Regions from separate parts of the Streptomyces sp. NPDC006314 genome, predicted to be linked through region 4. Evidence: riboswitches for the same ligand, from Rfam matches in the RefSeq annotation. Region 4 holds a riboswitch; each other region holds the start of a gene.
What was found. A riboswitch is a leader RNA that binds a small molecule or an ion and turns the genes downstream of it on or off. The one in region 4 is predicted to bind cyclic di-AMP.
Positions count from the first base shown of each region.

Region 1: it holds a riboswitch for cyclic di-AMP, as region 4 does, so the genes downstream of both, ABZ079_RS14430 (LysM peptidoglycan-binding domain-containing M23 family metallopeptidase) here and ABZ079_RS05680 (M23 family metallopeptidase) in region 4, are expected to answer to the same signal.
Region 2: it holds a riboswitch for cyclic di-AMP, as region 4 does, so the genes downstream of both, ABZ079_RS02115 (C40 family peptidase) here and ABZ079_RS05680 (M23 family metallopeptidase) in region 4, are expected to answer to the same signal.
Region 3: it holds a riboswitch for cyclic di-AMP, as region 4 does, so the genes downstream of both, ABZ079_RS20445 (transglycosylase SLT domain-containing protein) here and ABZ079_RS05680 (M23 family metallopeptidase) in region 4, are expected to answer to the same signal.

Region 1 covers NZ_JBEXRL010000006.1:417,597-422,660, forward strand. The annotation lists gene ABZ079_RS14425 (SGNH/GDSL hydrolase family protein) at 24-809, opposite strand; gene ABZ079_RS14430 (LysM peptidoglycan-binding domain-containing M23 family metallopeptidase) at 1,223-2,122, opposite strand; cyclic di-AMP (ydaO/yuaA leader) riboswitch at 2,127-2,290, opposite strand; gene ABZ079_RS14435 (alpha-galactosidase) at 2,592-4,664, opposite strand; gene ABZ079_RS14440 (tyrosine-protein phosphatase) at 4,835-5,064, shown strand, end outside.
Region 2 covers NZ_JBEXRL010000001.1:468,916-473,979, reverse strand. The annotation lists gene ABZ079_RS02120 (hypothetical protein) at 1-299, shown strand, start outside; gene ABZ079_RS02115 (C40 family peptidase) at 1,192-2,175, opposite strand; cyclic di-AMP (ydaO/yuaA leader) riboswitch at 2,183-2,354, opposite strand; gene pcrA (DNA helicase PcrA) at 2,639-5,064, shown strand, end outside.
Region 3 covers NZ_JBEXRL010000010.1:185,139-190,202, reverse strand. The annotation lists gene ABZ079_RS20455 (FAD-dependent oxidoreductase) at 1-1,037, shown strand, start outside; gene ABZ079_RS20450 (HAD family hydrolase) at 1,233-2,045, shown strand; gene ABZ079_RS20445 (transglycosylase SLT domain-containing protein) at 2,151-2,636, opposite strand; cyclic di-AMP (ydaO/yuaA leader) riboswitch at 2,640-2,821, opposite strand; gene ABZ079_RS20440 (polyprenyl synthetase family protein) at 3,526-4,536, shown strand; gene ABZ079_RS20435 (DUF2092 domain-containing protein) at 4,842-5,064, shown strand, end outside.
Region 4 covers NZ_JBEXRL010000003.1:18,413-23,476, forward strand. The annotation lists gene ABZ079_RS05670 (PrsW family intramembrane metalloprotease) at 1-835, shown strand, start outside; gene ABZ079_RS05675 (aldo/keto reductase) at 1,150-2,094, opposite strand; gene ABZ079_RS05680 (M23 family metallopeptidase) at 2,188-3,219, opposite strand; cyclic di-AMP (ydaO/yuaA leader) riboswitch at 3,227-3,395, opposite strand; gene ABZ079_RS05685 (PP2C family protein-serine/threonine phosphatase) at 3,629-4,813, opposite strand; tRNA gene ABZ079_RS05690 (tRNA-Met) at 4,994-5,064, opposite strand, start outside.

The sequences.
Region 1 (5,064 bases), on a different contig from region 4:
GGTCCGGGGCAGGGCCGGCGGCGTCAGGCCACGGAGGTGATCCGCAGCTTGATGTCGTCCGGCGACAGGGTTCCCTTGGCCGTCACATGGTCACCGGAGGACTCGCCGCGCAGCCGTCGGCCGATCCACGGGACGAGGTACTCGCGGGCCCACTGGACGTCGTCGCGGCGGACCTCCAGGGTGCCCCGGGGCGGCAGCGGCGGCCACGGCTGCTCCGGGTCGGCCGGGACGTCGAGGCCGAGGACCTGCCCGGCGCGCAGCGCCACGCGGGTGTGCCCCTCGGGTGAGAGGTGGAGCCGGTCGTTGTCCCACGCCCGGCGGTCCTGAACCGACTTGAGGGACCACAGGTCGAGCACGGGACAGCCGTACCGGTCGGCGATCGCGCGGACGTGCCCGTTGTAGGTGGCGATCTTGCCGCGCAGGTGCTTGAGCACGGGAACGCCTCGGGTGTCGAAGCCGGTCGTCACCATCACCGTGCCCGCGACCTCGGCGAGCCGGGCCACGGCGCGCTCGAACCGCTCGGCCACCTCGTCCGGGTCGGTGCCGGGTCGGATGATGTCGTTGCCGCCGGCACAGAAGGAGACCAGATCCGGGGCCAGTCTCACGGCCTTGGGGAGCTGGTCGGCCACGATCTGGTCCAGCAGCTTCCCGCGCACGGCGAGGTTGCTGTATCGGAAGTCGCCCTCGGGACGCCGGTCGGCGAGGAGTACGGCGAACCGGTCGGCCCAGCCCACGAATGCCCCGTCGGGGCCGAGGTCGCCGACGCCCTCGGTGAAGCTGTCCCCCACCGCCACGTACGACCCGATCACTGATCTGTTGTCATTCTTCGAATCGTCTGCCACGTCGGACCATGATTCACCTTCGGATGTGGCTTACGCGACCGTAGGCCGGGGTTGACTACCGGTGAGATGAGACACCCTTAAATAGTTTGCCAATTCAGGAATTCGGCTGCCCTCGGACGTGTTGGGTATGTGATCGCCACACCCGGAAGCCGGTGGCACTGAAGTGGATCCGCACGATCCGGAAAGCGAAGTACCCACCGGCCGGTTCGGGACGAGCAGGGGCTCCGCGCGGATCGCCTCCCCTGTCGACACTCCGGGCGGGACCGCCACATGGCCGCAGGGAGCCGGACCATGCCCGGACACACCGAAGGCCGGACCCGGGGATCGTGGGTCCGGCCTTCGGAGGCGTGTCAGGCGGGGAATGCCGGGCGGGGCGGTCCTCAGCCGACGGCCACGCCGTGCTGGCGGAGGTAACCGAGCGGGTCGATGTCGGAGCCGTAGTCCGGCGTGGTGCGGATCTCGAAGTGCAGGTGCGGGCCGGTCACGTTGCCGGTGGCGCCGGACAGGCCGATCTGCTGGCCCGCGGTCACGGTCTGGCCGGCCGAGACGGAGAGCTGCGAGAGGTGGGCGTACTGGGCGTAGTAGCCGTCGTTGAGCTTGATGACGACCTGGTTGCCGTAGGCGCCGCCCCAGCCGGCGGAGACGACCGTGCCCGCGGCGACGGCCTTGAGGGAGGTACCGGTCGGGACGACGAAGTCGACCCCGGTGTGGTGGCCGCTGGACCACATGCTGCCGGCCACGTGGTAGCCGGTGCCGATGGTTGCGCCGGTCACCGGGAGGGTGAAGCCGGTGGCGGTGGCCGTGGAACCGGAGGACTTGGCCGCCGGGGCCGCCTGCGCCGGGGAGGGCTTCGAGGCCGCCGGCGCCTGCTGCGGGGCGGACTCGGCGCGGGTCTGCGCGGCCTTCTTGCCGAGCGTGAGTTCCAGGCCCGGGCGGATCAGCGCCGGGTCGGCACCGATGGCCTGCCGGTTGTCGTCGTAGAGCTGGTGCCAGCCGCCGCTGACGTGCTGCTGGTCGGCGATCGCCGAGAGGCAGTCGCCGGACTTCACCGTGTAGGTGCGCACAGCGGAATCCGGTTGCGCGGCCGCCTTCTTCACCGTGGCGGGAAGGGACTGCACGGTCTTTCCGGAAACTGACTGCGCGGGGGTGGCGGCGTGCGCTCCGGTGGCCCCGATGAGCGGGAGGGCCAGCGCGGCGCCGCCGGTTCCGGCGACGGCGAGGGAGCGGGAGCGGGAAAAACGCGGGGTCTTGGGACGTCGGTGCTTACCCTTAGCGGGCATGGCGCATTCCTCTCCGACGCCTGCGAGGTCAGCTGTCGGGTTCGGGCTGGAGCTGCCCGGCCGCGTTGGATCGCGACTTCACCCCTAGCCTGTCGCGGAGACCGGACAGGCAGTCGTACCTGGTGGGTCCCCCGCTCCTGCCGAACGCGGGTCAAGTGTGTGGGGACTCCGGGCGGCGGCAGGATTCGGCGTTCCGTCCGGATTGGTGGCGAACGTAGGCGAGCGAGACCTACGGAAACAAGCAGCCGGTCCCCGCCGTTCGCGTTTCCGGAGACCGAAGGCGGACCGGCCCGGTCACCCTGCGTGAATTCCCGCCCTCTGCGCCCTTCATTTTCCCTTCACTTCTTGAGAATTACGTGGACATGACGTGCGACGCTCGGTCACCGATATGACCCTCCTCACGCGTCACCCACCACCGGCCCTTACAAGGCGGCGAGTTGTAACGAAGCCGCCAATTCGGGCAGAAGGCTCAGATGCGGCACAGTCGGAGAACCGTCGCATCCAGGTCTCCCTTCAGGCCGGTGCGCAGCCCATGGTGCAGCAAGACGGCTCCTCGAAACACTTCGCCCGTTTCGCGGCATTCATACGATGCTGTCGGGTCGAGTCCACGCAACCGCACCGCCGGCACCGGTTCGCCGTAGCTCTGCGCCTGCAGCCAGGCGAGGACCACCGCCTCGTCCGCGAGGACGTACTGGACGGCGCTCAGGCCGCCCGCCGGGGGGCGCAGCCGGTACAGCTCGCCGCGCTGGACGACCGGGCGGATCTCCTTGTACAGCTCCACCCACCGCCGGGCCTCGGCCAGTTCCTCCTCGCTCCACTCCGTGAGGTCACCGCCGACACCGAGAACGCCGGCCATGGCGCTGACGAAGCGGAACCGCAGCGAGCTGACCCGGCCGTTGAGCTGTGTGTTCGGGCTGTCGGTGACCCAGGCGGCCATCACCCGGGCGGGGTGGATCTGGGTGAAGCCGTGCTGGATGGCGAGCCGGTCCAGCGGGTCGGTGTTGTCGGACGTCCACACCTGGTCGGTGCGGCTCATCATCCCGAGGTCGATCCGGCCGCCGCCCCCCGAACAGGACTCGAAGGCGACCCCGGGGTGCGCCGCGCGCAACCGGTCCAGCAGCGTGTACAAGGCCCGGACGTGGTCGGCCCACAGGCGCTGCGGGTACGGCTCACCGGGCCAGCCGGCGTCGGTGAAGCAGCGGTTGAAGTCCCACTTCACGTAGTCGATCGGGGCGTTGCTGAGCAGTGCGTCCAGCTGCCCCCACAGGTATTCCCGGACGTCCTCGCGGGCGAGGTTGAGGACGAGCTGGTTGCGCAGTTCCGTCCGCTTACGTCCCGATTGGTACTGGACCCAGTCGGGGTGGGCGCGGTACAGGTCGCTGTCCGGGTTGACCATCTCGGGTTCGACCCAGATGCCGAACCGCATGCCGAGGCCGTGCACCCGGTCGGCGAGAGGCTTGAGGCCGTGCGGGAAGCGGTCGGGGTTCGGAGTCCAGTCGCCGAGCCCGGCGCGGTCACTGGTACGGGCGCCGAACCAGCCGTCGTCCACCACGAACAGCTCGACGCCGATCTCGGCGGCACGGCGGGCGAGGGCGGCCTGCTGCTCCTCGGAGATGTGGAAGTTCGTCGCCTCCCAGGAGTTGAAGAGGACGGGCCGGTCCTGCTCCGCGTCCGGGATGACGTACGCGCGCTGATAGGCGTGCCAGACACGGCTCGCGCCCCCGAAGCCGCCGTCGCTCCACAACCCCGCGAAGACGGGGGTGGTGTACGACTCCCCCGGCTGCAGGAGCAGCAGGCCGGAGTCGTCGTAGCCGGCGCCGCCGGTGATCTGTACCCGGGCGTCCGGGAGTTGGGCGACGGCGATGCGCCAGGAGCCGGACCAGCCGAGCGCGCAGCCGTAGACCTCGCCGCGCTCCTCGGTGGCGTCGGTGTCGAGCGCGACCCAGGGCAGGTGCTGGTGGCCGGTGTGGCCGCGGCGGCTGCCGATGACCTTCTCACCGTAGGTGAGGGGGGCGGTGGTGAGCCGGGACTCGGCGGCCCATCGGCCGTGCAGCTGGGACAGCCGCCAGCCCTCGCGGTCGGGCAGGGTCCAGGTGGCGGCGTCGGCCCGCAGCAGCTCCACGAGCGCGTGACCGCCGTTGCCGAGGGTCACCCAGCGCTCCACGACGTCCCCGCGCGTCCGGTAGTGGAGGGTGATCGCCAGCCCGTCGTCCTCGAAGCGCAGCCGCAGCTCGTCGCCCTCCGCCTCGTACGCCTGGAAAGCCCACTCCGTGCCGCGGCGCTCGACCGTTCGCACGGACAGGGCGGGGCGGACGAAGCGGGGGCCGCCCTCGACGGGGTACTCCTCGCGGCCGTCGAGCGGGGATTCGAAGGGCCAGTAGCCGGGCAGGGGGCTCACCGCCAGCGCCTCGGCGTCCGCGAGCGCGATCCGCGGGCCCCAGTGGAGGTGGAGCAGCTCGTCCGCCTCGGTGAGATGCAGGGCATAACTGCTGGTGGGCCCCGACAGGAGCCAGGTACGACCGTCTTCGGCGATGTCCACCATCGAGACCTCACAGCTGTCAACAGATCCGCTCAATTGCGAACATCATCAGCTGTGCGGCCCCAGGTGACAATGCCTGTGGACAACTCATTGCCCGAGGAAAGCAATGTCGTATGGTCGACGGAGCGCCCGTCGACGAGCCGCGCCGGCGGGGCCGACCGGGAGGAGCCCCCGTGACGCAGCAGGTCCCGTCGACCGAGCCGGAGCTGGCCGGAGTGCGCAATTTCCGTGACGTAGGCGGACTGCCGACCGTGGACGGACGGCGGGTGCGGCACGGTGTGCTGTACCGCAGCGGGCACCTCGCGCACGCGACCGAGGAGGACGCGGCCTTCCTCTCCTCCCTGGGCCTGCACACGATCTTCGACTTCCGTAACGCGGCCGACCAGAGGCTGGAGGGACCCGA
Region 2 (5,064 bases), on a different contig from region 4:
TGCTCGGCGGTTTCCTCACCCAGGTGAAGGCGATGGGCCAGGGCACGGCCCGGTTCGTCCCCGGCATGCTGCACGGCGCCCTGACCATGCTGGTCACCGGCGTGGCCCTGGTCGGCCTCGATCAGGCCGGCGATCACCATGTCAACACCCTCAAGATCGGCGTGAAGCTGGCCCTGCTGATCGTGATCCTCGGACTCGTCTACGTGAAGCGTGACGAGGAGCGGGCCGACAAGGGGCTCTTCGGCCTGGTCGGCCTGCTGACCACGGGGAACATCTTCATCGCCGTCCTGTGGACCTGACGGGCGGGCGATGTCGTCGCCGGCGCGGGCCGCGAGCACCGCACCGGCGGCGACCGCGAGCCACGCCCGGGACCGCCGTGAACCGGGCGCGGGTCAGGGTGGAGGCGTGTCGCCCACCGCTGTCGTAGCCCGGCCGCCGGCAGCACGGGGTACCAGGCCAGGTCCAGGACGAGCGGCGCGACCGTCACAGTGCGCAGCACGCCGCGATCGTCGTCGTCCCACAGGTACAGGCGCCCGCTGCCGGCGGCGAGCAGCGTCGCCCCGGCCGGCGCCGACACCCCGAGTGCCCCGCCCGCGATCCAGTGGTCCTCCGGCGCCCTCCAGCAGTCGCCGCGGGTCGAAGTGGGCCAGGGCGAGGACGCAGAGCACCAGGCCCGGCCGGAACGGCACAGGAACCCCGCTCCCGGCATGCGCCGCTTCCAGCGCCGTACGACGAGGACGAACGGCACCGGCCAGAGCAGCGCCGCGAGCGCGGACAGGGCCTCGGCCAAGGTCTGCCGGCCCGGCGTCGGGAGCCGGGTGCCCCGCCGCGGTCGTCACGGCGACGGTGGTCAGCGCCCCCGGACTCTCCGCCCCGGCCATCGATCGCCGCCGTTCGCCGGACATCCGCAGGACGGAGCCGGCCCAGCGCCACGCATCGACGCCGGCCCTCACCCCGCAGGCACCACCCGGGAGACCGTCTCGTCGCCGGCCGGACGCAGGCCCACCGGCAGGATGCCGCTCGCCGCCAGGGCGGCCCCGGCCGCGGGAGGCCGCCCCCCCCACGCACGCAGACCCGAGAGCCGGGTATGCGCCCGATGCAAGGCGGCCGCGCGCATCCCGCCGGGCAGGGCACACGCGCGTGGAGCGCAGAAACGCCGGTGCGGCGCGGGTGGAGCCCGAACGAGAACGGTCAGCCCGGCCGCACCACGCTGCGGATGATCGATTCGCCACCGCGGTCGACGGACTCCTCGCGGACATACCCGCCCGGCTCCGGGGCGTGGATCATCATCCCGTTGCCCGTGCAGAGGCCGACATGACTGCTGTCGTCGTGGAAGAAGACCAGGTCACCGGCGCGCGCGTCGGAGAGGGGGACCGGGGTGCCCGTGGCGGCCTGGTCCTGGGCGGTACGCGGGAGGGTGACGCCGGCGGCCTTCCACGCGGCCTGGGTGAGGCCGGAGCAGTCGTAGGAGCCGGGTCCGCTGGCACCGCTCACGTACGGCTTGCCGATCTGGGCCCGGGCGAAGGCGATCGCCTTCTCGGCCTTGGTGGCCTGCCCCGAGCCCGGGGACCCGTGCACCCGCGGACCGGGCAGGTGCCGTCGGCCGAGCGCGGCGGGCCGCTGGCCCTCCTGGGCCGTGAGCCGGGACAGCAGCTCCTGGGCGGTGGCGAGCTTGTGCTGGACGGCGGCCTTCGCGGCCTTCACGTCGTAGCGCGAGGCGGCCGGCGTCTCCGGGCTCCTGGTGGCCTTGCCCCGCTCGGCCGCGCCCTTCACACGCGAGGCCAGCCGGTTCATCACCCTGCTCTGCGCGAAGTGGTCCTGCGGGTACTCCGCGAGGAGGGAGGCGGCCGTGTCCGGGGCGGCCGCGAACGGCATCCGCCCCTCCCTGGCCTTGGCGAGCCGGCTCGCGCGCCGGGCACCCTCCTGACGCGGATCCTCGGCATGCGCCCGCTGCCCGGCCACCGGTTCCTCCTCCGGTGCGGAGTCGGCCCGGCGGTAGAACTCGTCGATCTTCTTCTCGATCTCCTCCAGGCTCGGCCTGCCGTCGTCGGCGGGGGCGGCCTCGGCCGTCTGGGACAGGACGGCCACGGAAGTGAAGGCAGCGGTGGCGAGGGCGGGGCCGCGCAGGCCCGTTCCACGGGTGCCGGCGGGGCGCGGCTTGCGGTGCGACGCCAAGGGAGGCGACTCCTTCCAACGTGCCGCCTACCGGGTTAGCTGTCGGGTTCGGGCGGGTGCTTCGGAAGGGTTGCCCTACGGCGTCGTCCCGGGCGGGAGTCGGCCGATTCACCCCAGGATCGGTGGGTCCCCGGCTCCGGGCACCGTGCGGGGCGCGCCGGACTCGGCGGAGGCCGCGCGGCCCGGCGACGTTCGCCGGAGAGTGGTCGTGCGGCCTGACGGCAACCTAGCCAACTCGTGTGTCTCCTGTGAAGGTTGGTGTGCGGTATGTCCGATACATTTCCGTGACCCGAGGCCGGGTTCACGTGGACGTGACCAGGCGCTTCCGCAGCGTGAGGGGGAATCGGGGCCGGTGAGGCGGGGGCCGGCCGCCCGGCGGCATCCGGCAGCGGGCTCGCTCGCGGGGGCCGTGTTCCGGGGACGGGGATCGGTTGTCGGTGGGGAGCCCTAGACTCGGAGAGCGATGAGCAGCCTCTTTGACGACAGCTTCCTGGCGGACCTCCAGGCCCCTCGCGGGCGCGAGGAGGAGCCCCCGCCGCCGCCCGAGGACGATCACGTTCCGGAGTCGCTTCCGGACGATCTGTTCGGCGGGAAGTTCGACGTGCCGCCGGACCGGGACGCCTACTACCGCGACGGCGCCCCCCGCCCGCCGATCGACGCGGCGGCACTCCTGGAGGGGCTGAACGAGAACCAGCGCGCCGCGGTCGTGCACGCCGGCTCCCCGTTGCTCATCGTCGCCGGCGCCGGCTCAGGCAAGACGCGCGTGCTCACCCACCGCATCGCCCACCTGCTCGCCGAGCGGAACGTACACCCGGGCCAGATCCTCGCGATCACCTTCACCAACAAGGCCGCGGGCGAGATGAAGGAGCGCGTCGAGCAGCTCGTCGGCCCGCGCGCGAACGCGATGTGGGTGATGACCTTCCACAGCGCGTGCGTCCGGATCCTCAGGCGCGAGTCGAAGAAGCTCGGCTTCACCTCCTCCTTCTCGATCTACGACGCCGCCGACAGCAAGCGCCTGATGGCCCTGGTCTGCCGCGACCTGGACCTCGACCCCAAGCGCTTCCCGCCCAAGTCCTTCAGCGCCAAGATCAGCAACCTGAAGAACGAGCTGATCGACGAGGAGGACTTCGCCGCCCAGGCAACCGACGGCTTCGAGAAGACCCTCGCCCAGGCCTACGCGCTGTACCAGTCGCGGCTGCGCGAGGCGAACGCGCTCGACTTCGACGACCTGATCATGACGACGGTCCACCTGCTGCGGGCCTTCCCGGACGTCGCCGAGCACTACCGCCGCCGCTTCCGGCACGTCCTGGTCGACGAGTACCAGGACACCAACCACGCCCAGTACGCGCTGGTCCGCGAACTGGTCGGCACGGGCGAGCGCGCCGACGACGACGTCGACACCCCGCCCGGCGAGGACGACCTCCAGCCCGCCGAACTGTGCGTGGTGGGCGACGCGGACCAGTCGATCTACGCCTTCCGCGGCGCGACGATCCGCAACATCCTCCAGTTCGAGGAGGACTACCCGAACGCGACGACGATCCTGCTGGAGCAGAACTACCGCTCCACGCAGACCATCCTGTCCGCCGCCAACGCGGTCATCGAGCGCAACGAATCCCGCCGCCCGAAGAACCTGTGGACCAACGCCGGCCACGGCGCCCGGATCACCGGATACGTCGCCGACACCGAGCACGACGAGGCCCAGTTCGTCGCCGACGAGATAGACCGTCTCACGGACGCGCGCGAGGCGAAGGCCGGGGACGTCGCCGTCTTCTACCGCACCAACGCCCAGTCCCGTGTCTTCGAAGAGGTCTTCATCCGCGTCGGCCTGCCCTACAAGGTCGTCGGCGGAGTCCGCTTCTACGAACGCAAGGAGGTCCGAGACGTCCTCGCCTACCTGCGTGTCCTCTCCAACCCCGAGGACTCGGTGCCGCTGCGCCGCATCCTCAATGTGCCCAAGCGGGGCATCGGCGAGCGTGCGGAGGCGATGATCGACGCCCTCTCCCAGCGGGAGAAGATCAGTTTCTCGCAGGCGCTCAAGCGCGTCGACGAGGCGTACGGGATGGCCGCGCGCTCCACCAACGCGGTCAAGCGGTTCAACGCGCTGATGGAGGAACTGCGTACGATCGTCGAGTCCGGCGCGGGACCGGCGACCGTCCTGGAAGCGGTGCTCGAACGCACCGGCTATCTGGCCGAGTTGCAGGCCTCGACCGACCCGCAGGACGAGACCCGTATCGAGAACCTCCAGGAACTCGCGGCCGTGGCTCTGGAGTTCGAGCAGGAGCGCGGCGAGGGTGAGCGGGGGACGCTCGCCGAATTCCTGGAACAGGTCGCCCTGGTCGCCGACTCCGACCAGATCCCCGACGAGGAGGACGGCGACGGCGTCATCACGCTGATGACCCTGCACACCGCCAAGGGCCTGGAGTTCCCGGTGGTGTTCCTGACCGGCATGGAGGACGGCGTCTTCCCGCACATGCGCGCCCTCGGCCAGACCAAGGAACTGGAGGAGGAACGGCGCCTGGCGTACGTCGGCATCACACGCGCGCGGGAGCGGCTGTACCTGACGCGGTCGGCGATGCGCAGCGCCTGGGGTCAGCCGTCGTACAACCCGCCCTCCCGCTTCCTGGAGGAGATCCCGGCCTCCCACGTGGAGTGGAAGCGGACGGGTGCGGCGGCGCCGGCGTCCTCCGGTCCGGTCGCGGGAATCGCTGCCTCGCTGTCCTCGGCCCGCTCGCGCTCCTCCGCGTCGGGTGCGTCCGGGTTCGCCACACGGCGCACGGCGGAGAAGCCGGTGGTCTCCCTGGCCGTCGGGGACCGGGTCACCCACGACCAGTTCGGGCTCGGCACGGTCGTCGCGGTGAAGGGCACGGGCGTGAACGCGGAGGCGACGAT
Region 3 (5,064 bases), on a different contig from region 4:
ACCTCGACTGCCCGCAGCCCGGCCACACCCTCGCCGACTACTGCGACGCGGCCGGCATCCGCCGCCTGGTCACCGACGAGGACATCATCCCGGTGGAGACGTTCATCGCCTACGGCGAGTGGTTCCAGCAGAAGCTCGTCCCCGACCTGGAGCGGGTGCGTGTCGTCTCCGTCGACCGTGACAAGAGCGGCGGCTTCGAACTCAAGCTGGACTCGGGTGAGTCGTTCACCGCGCGCGCGGTCGTCGTCGCCACCGGTCTGTCCGGCCTGGCCCATCTCCCGGCGGAGTTGGCCGAAGCGGCGGCCGACGGTCCCGCTCCGACGGGCCCGGTCTCGCACAGCGCCCAGCACCACGACCTCGGCCGGTTCGCCGGCAAGGAGCTGATCGTGATCGGCGCGGGCCAGTCCGCGCTGGAGACGGCGGCGCTCGCGGCCGAGGCGGGCGCCCGGGTGCGGGTGGTCGCGCGCGGGCGCGGCCGGGTCGCCTTCGGCGCCCCGCCCTGGGACCAGCCCAGGTTCCGCCCCGAGTCCCCGTTCGGCCGTGCCTGGTCGCTGTGGGCGCTCAGCCGCTACCCGCACCCTTACCGCTACCTGCCCGAGACCACCCGTCACTACCTGGTCCGCCGGGTCCTCGGTCCGCTCGGCGCCTGGTGGCTGCGCGAGCGCTTCGAGAGCAGCGTGCAGGTCCAGGAGATCGAGCGGCTCGTGGCCGCCGAGGCCCCGGACGGCAGCCCCGTCCTCACCGTCCGCTCCCTCGGCGGCCGGACCGGGCGGATCACCGCCGACCACGTCATCGCCGCCACCGGCTACCGCGTCGACATCGCGGCGATGGACTTCCTCGGCCACGGGCTGCGCACCCGGCTCGCGGTGAGCCGCGGCACCCCGAAGCTCGGCCCCGGCTACGTCTCCTCCGAACCCGGCCTGTACTTCACCGGTCTCCCGGCGGCGTCCTCGTACGGCCCGGTGATGCGCTTCGTCTGCGGCACGGAGTTCGCCTCCCCCCGCCTGACGAAACACCTGGCCGCGGCCCACGGCTGACTTCTTCGCGGGGAGGCCGACCACTACGGCGAGAAGCAGTCGTCCGCGCCGGCTCTCCCCGTCTCGCTCACCGACACCTCCCTCCGCAGCACCTCCACCATCAAAGGGGCGGCAGGCACCACTGGGGGCCGAGCAGCACGTAGTGCGGGGAAAGGACGATGAGTCGGCCGGGCGCGGTGTCCGTATTCTCTGATCATGGCACCCTCCCCCGCGTATGCACTGATCGCCACCGACCTGGACGGGACGCTGCTGCGCGGCGACGACACCGTCTCCGACCGGTCGCTGGCCGCGCTCGCGCGGGTGGCGCGGGCGGGTGCCCGGCACCTGGTGGTGACGGGCCGACCGGCCCCGCGGGTGCGGCCCCTGCTGGCCGACCTGGGCTGCACGGGGCTCGCGGTGTGCGGACAGGGCGCTCAGGTCTACGACGCCGCCGCCGACCGCCTGCTGTGGTCGGTCCGGCTGGACCGGGAACTGGCCGAGACCGCGCTCGGCAAGATCGAGGCAGAGGTGGGACAGGTCCACGCGGCCGTCGACCAGGACGGCGTGGACGGGCTTACGCTCATCGAACCCGGGTACCTGATGCCGCACCCGACCCTGCCCGCGGTACGGGTCGGCCGACGCGACGACCTGTGGTGCGAGCCCATCAGCAAGGTGCTGCTGCGTCACGCCGACCTGTCCGACGACGAGTTGGCGGCCGTCGCGCGCGCGGTGGTGGGCTCGCTGGCGACCGTCACCATGTCGGGGCCGGGGACCGTGGAGCTGCAGCCGTGCGGGGTGACCAAGGCGACCGGGCTGGCGCTGGCCGCCGAGCGGCTCGGGATCCGCCCCGAACAGGCCCTGGCCTTCGGGGACATGCCGAACGACATCCCGATGTTCGACTGGGCCGGACGCGGGGTCGCCATGGCCGACGCGCATCCCGAACTCAAGGCGGTGGCCGACGAGATCACCTTGTCGAACGAGGACGACGGCATCGCCGTCGTCCTCGAAAGACTCTTCCCGACCGACTGACCGGGATTTCAGTACGCCGCCGTCGGCCCGGGGCCGGTGCGCGCCGGTCCGTCAGGTGCCGGAGCGCACCGGTCCGCCGAGTGTCAGGCGCCGGCCCGCCGTGGGTCAGTACGCGCCGAACACGTTGTCGATCGACCCGTACCGCGCGGCCGCGTAGTTGCAGGCGGCGGTGATGTTGGCGACCGGGTCGTAGATGTTGAACGACGTTCCGGCCACGTGGTAGGCGTTGAAGGTCGGGTCGATGACCTGGAGCAGGCCCTTGGACGGGATGCCCTTGGCCGCGTTGGAGTCCCAGAGGTTGATGGCCATCGGGTTGCCCGACGACTCCCGGATGATGTTGCGGTAGATGCCGTTGTAGGTACCGGGGATGCGCTTCTCGGCCATGATCGCGAGCGACTCGCGGATCCAGCCGTCGAGGTTGTTCGGGTATCCGGCGGTGGTGGTGGCCGCGGTGGTCGTGGTGCCGGCCGCGGAGGCGCTGGTCGCGCCGATGAGCGGCAGCGCGAGGACGGCGGCGCCGGTGCCGACGGCGGCGAGGGCGCGGACGATGCGGTTGTTCCGGGTGCGGCGGTACTGAGTGGCAGCAGGCATGGGGAAGTTCCTCTCCGTCGCCTGCGAGGTGAGCTGTCGGGTTCGGGCGGGGAGGTGCCCGGCCGCGCCCCGAAGGAGGCACGGCTTCACCCCTAGCCGTTCCGGTGCGGCACGTGCCGTCCGGTCCAGCGGCTTACCTGGGTCCCCCGCTCCTGCCGTACGAATGAGTTCGTCGATGGGTTACGCGGGCGGCGGCAGGATTCGGCGTTCCGCCCGACGGCCCGGAACGTATGCGAGAGCACATGTCGGGAACAAGTACTGGATTCATACAACGCACTATTTGACCTTGATCTGTGCCGTATGAGGCACTTGATCCTTTGCGGTCGCCAACTCTCAACTGGCCGATGCCGCAAGGGGAAAGCGGTCCATGGGCGGAGGGTGCGGCCCATGGCGGCGCGTGACCCAATTCACGAAATAGCAAAATGCAGTAAATCAGACATGGGGGATTCAGGTGATTCGCGCCTGAGTTCGGGTGGCGGTCGAGCCCGTGCCGCAGCGCCCCTCGTTCTCGTAGTGGTGGCGACCTGCGGAGGGGGCGGTGTGCGGAGGGAGGTGGGCCGTCTGGGCGGATTCGGGTGGATGGGGGTGTGATCATGTGCCCGTGGCGCCGGCCGGGGTGGCGATGGCGGGTTCCTCGGCTGTGGCGCGGGCGTTACTCCGCTCACCCCGCGGTTCGCGACAAAACGCGCAGGTTCGGATTAAGTCAGTGAATGTCTCTCCTTACCAGCTCATCGGAACCATATCGGTCACGACCCGATACCGCCCGGGCTGGACCGGTGGGCGCTATCGGTGATCGAAAGGGGACCGGATACGCTGACTTGAGTGATGGCAGCGACCTATCGACAAACCGTGTAATCGCCAGCAGACACCAGCAGACAGGAGACCCCTCGTGACCGTCGTCGGGCCGTTCGGGCTGAGCGTGCGGGACCAGGCTCTGGAAGCCGATGTCCAGGTCGGATTGGCGGCTGTCGAGGAAGGCTTGCTCGAGGCCACCAAGAGCGAGGTCCCGTTCATCACGGAGGCCGCACAGCACCTCGTGCGAGCCGGCGGGAAGCGGTTCCGGCCGCTGCTCGTGATGCTCGCGGCGCAGTTCGGCGACCCCTACGCGCCGGGCGTGGTGCCGTCGGCCGTGGTCGTGGAGCTGACCCACCTCGCCACCCTGTACCACGACGACGTCATGGACGAGGCGGCCGTGCGGCGTGGCGTGGACAGCGCCAACACCCGCTGGGGAAACTCCGTCGCGGTCCTCACCGGCGACTTCCTCTTCGCGCGCGCCTCCCAGATCCTCGCCGACCTGGGCCCCGAGGCGGTCCGGGTACAGGCCCTCGCCTTCGAACGGCTGGTCACGGGCCAGATCCTGGAGACCGCCGGCCCCTCGGACGGCCGTGACCCGGTCGAGCACTACCTGGACGTGCTCGGCGGCAAGACGGGCTCCCTGGTGGCGGTCTCGTGCCGGTTCGGCGCGATGATGTCCGGCGCCGACGACACGGTCGTCGACGTACTCACCCAGTACGGCGAACGGCTCGGGGTCGCCTTCCAGCTCGCGGACGACGTCCTGGACATCGCCTCCGACTCCCACGAGTCCGGCAAGACCCCGGGCACCGACCTGCGCGAAGGCATCCCCACCCTGCCCGTGCTCCGGCTGCGCGAGCGTGCCGCCCGGCTCGGGCTGCCCGAGGACATCGCGCTGTGCGAGCTGCTGGACTCCGACCTCAGCGACGACGCCCGGCACGCCGAGGCGCTGACCGCGCTGCGCGCGCACCCCGCGCTGGAGCAGGCCCGCCGGGACACCGTCCGGTACGCGGAGGAGGCACGGGGCGCGCTGGCGCCGCTGCCGGAGTGCGATGCCAAGGCGGCCCTGCTCGAGCTGTGCGACGCGGTGGTGCACCGCGCCGGCTAGCTCCGCCGGCTAGCCCCGCCGGCCCCGCCGGGGCAGCGCATTCGGACGGTGCTCCTCCCGCACGGTTCCCGCAGCTCGGTCGTACGGCCGCGGTGCGACCCCTACGGGTCGGGGGAGCTGCCGCCCCTGCGTGTCATACCGCAGGCGGACACGGAGTTGCCTCCAAGGTCTGACGCTTCCTCATGGCTGATTTGGTCAGATGGAAACCACAGGAAATCACCACTCCTCACCGATTCGGGTGAGAATGGCGGCTCAGGTGGACCAGCGTGAGGAAAGCCGCCGCCGACGACGGAGGTAAGGCACACATGGCACCGTACGAATCCGACGACGCAGTGGGCGCCGCGTGGGACGAGGACGTGCGCTCCGGCCGCCGCAAGGCCGCCCGGTACGCCGTCCCGGTCGCGGTGGTGGGGGTGGCGGCGGCCACGATCGGGCTGGTCCCGGCGCTCGCCGACTCCGGTGACCCCGATTTGCCCAGGATCAGCGCACAGCAGCTCATCGAGAAGATCGCCAAGTCGGACGTGCAGC
Region 4 (5,064 bases):
CTTCACCGGGATCGTGGACGGGGTGGTGATAGCCGGGATCACCGCCACCGGGTTCGCGTTCACCGAGAACATCCTCTACCTCGGTACGGCCTTCGGGACCGACCAGCTGAACGGCGACCGGGGCATCGCCTCCGTCACCGCCGCTACCTTCTTCGTGCGCATCGTGATGTCCCCCTTCGCGCACCCCCTGTTCACCGTTCTCACCGGCATCGGCTTCGGCATCACCGCGCTGTCCGGGGAGCGGCAGCATGTCCGCCGGGTGCTGGTGCCGGTCTGCGGGCTGCTGCTCGCGATGAGCATGCACGCCCTCTGGAACGGCTCCTCCACCTTCGGCCAGTACGGGTTTCTCGCCGTCTACGGCGGGTTCATGGTGCCCGCGTTCGCGTTGCTGACCTGGCTCGCCATCTGGACGCGGCAGCGGGAGCTGCGGATCGTGCGGGAGGAGCTGCCGGCGTATGTGCTGGCCGGGTGGCTGGGGCCGGCCGAGCCGTTCGCGCTCGGGTCGATGCGGGCGCGGCGGATGGCCCGGGAGTACGCCCGGCACCATTTCGGGGGCCGGCCGGCGGCCCGGGCGGTGGCTCAGTACGAGGCGTACGCCACCTCGCTCGCGTTCCTGCGGCACCGGGGGCGGCGCGGGCTGGCCAGGGCCGACTTCGTCGTACGGGAGCGGGAGTTGCTGACCGAGCTGTGGCAGCGGAGGGGTATGGCGCGGCCGGCTCTGGAGTACGCGGCGAGGGCGGCTGCGCCGGCTCGACCGCTGTACGGCGTGCCGGCGCCTCACTGGTACGGCTCTCCGGCGGGGCCCTACCCCGCGTACAACCCGTATCGCACCTAGGCGCCGGGTGCGGGGAGTCCGGTCCCCCTTTCGGCGGCCGCGAAGGGCTGATCGCCGTCACGAGGAGCAGAGGGTGCCGTAGGCGACACGACCGGCCCGACGGCGACCAGACCACACACGCTCCGCCACACGCCCACCACACCCGGGCGGAGCCCGGCAGCGCCCCGGCCCGGCCGCAGCCCCGCGGCAAGCCACCGCGCCCGCCGCAGACCAACAGCGACCCGACCCCGGCCGAACCCCCGCGACACACCACCACACCCCGGGCAAAGCCAGCGGCAACCCGGCCCGGAGGGAGCCCGGTGGTCAGGGGCGGGTCAGGCCGAGGCCTGTGTCAGCTTCTCGAGTTCCTCGTCCGTCAGGCTCAGCCGTGCCACTCCCAGCAGGGCCGGGAGCTGGTCCGGCGTCCGGGCCGAGGCGATGGGGGCCGTGATCGTCGGCTGGGCCGCGAGCCACGCCAGGGCGACCGTGGCGACCGGGGCCTCGTGGGCGGCGGCGATCTCGTCCAGGGCCGCCAGGACCTTCTGTCCGCGCTCGGACTCGGCGTACTTCGCGGCTCCGCCGGCGCGGGCGCTGTCGACGGTCGTACCGGGGCGGTACTTGCCGGTGAGGAAGCCCGAGGCGAGGGAGAAGTAGGGCATGGCGGCGAGGCCCTCGCGGGCGGCCAGGTCCTGCAGCGGGCCCTCGTAGGTGTCGCGGGAGACCAGGTTGTAGTGCGGCTGGAGGGCGACGTAGCGGGCCAGGCCCTCGCGGTCGGAGAAGTCCAGGGAGGCCTGGAGGCGTTCGGGGGTGATGTTGGAGGCGGCGATGTGCCGGACCTTGCCGGCCTTCACCAGCTCGTCCAGCGCGCCGATGATCTCCTCGACCGGCACCTCGGGCTTGTCGAAGTGGGTGTAGTAGAGGTCGATGTGGTCGGTGTCCAGGCGGCGCAGGGAGGCGTCGGCGGCTGCCTTGATGTTGGCGGCGGACAGGCCCTGGTACTCGGGGTGCTGGCTGACCTTGGTCGCGATGACGACGGAGTCGCGGTTGCCGCGGGCCCTGACCCATTTGCCGATGATCGTCTCGGACTCGCCGCCCTTGTTGCCCTCGAGCCAGGCCGAGTAGGAGTCGGCGGTGTCGACGAGATTACCGCCGGCGGCCGTGTAGGCGTCGAGCACGGCGAAGGAGGTCTTCTCGTCGGCGGTCCAGCCGAAGACGTTGCCGCCGAGGGAGAGCGGGAAGACCTCGAGGTCGGAGGAGCCGAGTGTGCGAAGAGAAGTCATGCTCTACGCCAACGCCGGCGGTGGATGATCTCATTCCGCCGCCGGCGCCGAGTTCCCGCCAAGGGTGCCTCACGGGCTCCCGGGGGACGGACGTCAGGGGTTGAGGCCCTTGTCCCGCAGCCACGCGGCCGGGTCGATGCCGGTGGGCTGGCCGCCCGGGTGGACCTCCAGGTGCAGGTGCGGGCCGGTGACGTTGCCGGTGGCGCCGACGCGGCCGATGACATCGCCGGTGGAGACCTTCTGGCCGACCGTGACGTTGATCGAGGACTGGTGGCAGAACCACAGCTCGGTGCCGTCGTCGAGGGTGAGGACCGTGCGGTACCCGTAGGAGCCGGCCCAGCCCGCCTGGGTGATCGTGCCGCTGTGGATGGCCTTGATGAGAGTGCCCGTGGGGGCGGCGAAGTCGAGGCCGGTGTGGTAGCCGGAGGACCACATGGAGCCGGCCTGGCCGAACGTCGAGGTGATCGTGTACGAGGACGTCGGCAGCGCGTACTGCTTGGCCAGCTCCGCCAGCCGCTTCTCCTCGGCGGCCTTCTCGGCGTCGGCCTCCGCCTTCTCCTTGGCGGCGGCGGCCTTGGCGGCGGCGTCCTTCTCCGCCTTGGCGGCAGCGTCCGCGGTCTGCTTCTCGGCGGCGGCGAGCGCGGCGACGGTGGCCTTGCTGTCGGCCTTGCTCTGCTGCTGCTCGGCCTGGGCCATGATCCGGTTGCGCAGGGTCTCGCCCGCGTCGCCGTTCTGCTCGGCGTCGGCGGTGGTCACGCCGACGTCGCTGAGCGCGGTGGTGGTGGCCGCGGGCGCCGCGGAGGAGTCGTCCTCGAAGAGCGAGCCGACGGAGGGCAGGTCCGGCAGGGAGATGGAGACCGGCGGCTTGCCGGTGTTGGCGCTGGCCATACCGCCCGCGCCGACCGCGGCCATCACGCCGACACCGAGGACGGTGGAGCTGCGGGCGAACCCGCCGCGCTGCTTGGCGACGCGGTGCCGGCCGCGGAGCGGGGCGATGGAGTCCTCGGTGGGGTTCCATTCCTCCCAGGGGCCCTCCTCGGCGCGGTAGGAACCGTAACCGAAGGTCTCGGTCCCGGCTTCCGCCGGTATGAACGGGGCTTCTGGGGCAGGCCGGTTGGACGCCACGCAGGCGTACTCCTTTCCTTCCTCCGCCTACCGGGTTAGCTGACGGGTTCGGAGCAGGAAGGTCTCCTACGCGCGTAAACCAGACGTGGACTCAGCGAGTTCACATCGGCGTTCGCGTGATTCACCCCAAGGTGGTGGTTCCCCGGTTCCCTCGCGGGATTCGGCGCGTGCGCACGGAGCCGTCTCTTGTGACGGCTGGGACGACCGCGCTGCGTTATCGAACGTTAATAGACGTGCCAGGCACTTTCCAAGCCGTTCGGCTTGATCGTTAACGTTTCCGGCCGTGGACTTACCCCACAGGACCACTGCAAATAGGGCGAGTTGGCGGGGCTCAGGAGTCACAGAGATTTTGGTGGTGACTCAGTTTGCCTACGGACTGCGGTCATTCGGTCACCAGGGGTGAGAGTGTTCATGGCTGCCGTACGGCCAGCAGCGCCATGTCGTCCGCCATACCGCCGCCGGTGTGCCGCCGCACCTCCTCGGCCAGCCGGTCCAGCAGCGCGCCGGGGTCGGGGAAGACGCGCCCGGCGAGCCGCCGTTCGGGTTCGTAGAACCGGCCGTGGGCGTCCCGGGCCTCGGAGAGACCGTCGGTGTGGAGCAGCAGGGTGGCCCCGCTCGGGAAGCCGGCCTCCAGCGTCCGGTCGGGCCACATGCCGAGGTCGCCCATGCCGAGCGGCAGCGCCGGCTCGTACGCGGTCAGGGTGCGCAGGGTGCCGTCGGCGTGCAGCAGCAGTGGCGGGGGATGGCCGCGGTTGACGACGCGTACGACGCCTTCGCCGTGCGGGAGTTCGGCGAGGACGGCGGTGGTGAACCCCTCCAGCGCGTCGATGCCGTCCCGCCGGGTGCCCTCGCGGGCCAGCGCCCGCTCCAGCCGCTCGGCGACCGCCTCCAGCGTGCTCTCCTGCTCGGCCGCCTCGCGGAACGCCCCGATCAGCACGGCGACGGCGGCGACCGCGCCCAAGCCCTTGCCGCGCACGTCCCCGACGACCAGCCGGACGCCGTACGGGCTGTCCTGCACCGCGTAGAGGTCGCCTCCGATGAACGCGTCCTGGCGTGCCGCCTCGTAGCAGGCGGCGATCTCGAAGCCGCCGATGCGCGCGGCGGGCTCGGGCAGGACGGCCCGCTGTGCGGCCTCGGCGATCTCCCGGGCGGAGGCGAGCCGCCGGTCGCCGCGGCGGACCACGCGGTTGATGGCGACGGCCAGCAGGGCGACCGTGGCCACGGTGACCACGTCCGTGACGGCGGCCACGGCCGGGTGGTCGCCGGCCTGGGCGTGCACGGCGTAGACGGAGGCGAGGGCCATGAGGCCGGTCAGGACGGTGGTGCGCAGTGAGGACAGGGGTGCGGCGATCAGCGGGGCGGCGGTGAGGAACGGGACGGCGGTGAAGTTCTCGGGGGTGAGCACGCCGTAGAGGACGCCGCCGGCGATGAGGAGGGCGGGCAGGGCGCGGGCCAGGGTGCGTGGGCTCGGGCGGCGGCGGGTCCTGCGCGCCGGTGCGGGCGCGTCACCGAGGCCCGGGTCGGGTACGGGGTCGCCGGGAAGCCGGCCGCCCGCCCTGGCGTACGCGTTCTCCTCGACCTCACCAGGGCGCACCGCTTGTCTCCCACGTGTCCGACGTATGTCCAGGTTTGCGGGGACGGGGGCGCGCGGCGACCGCTGTGGACCGACCGGATGACCGGCTGTGACGTATGCCACTGGGCGGAAGCCCCCGGACATCCGGGAAAACACTCAGGGCCGGAATCCATCTGATGGATTCCGGCCCTGAGTCTTCAGTAGCGGGGACAGGATTTGAACCTGCGACCTCTGGGTTATGAGCCCAGCGAGCTACCGAGCTGCTCCACCCC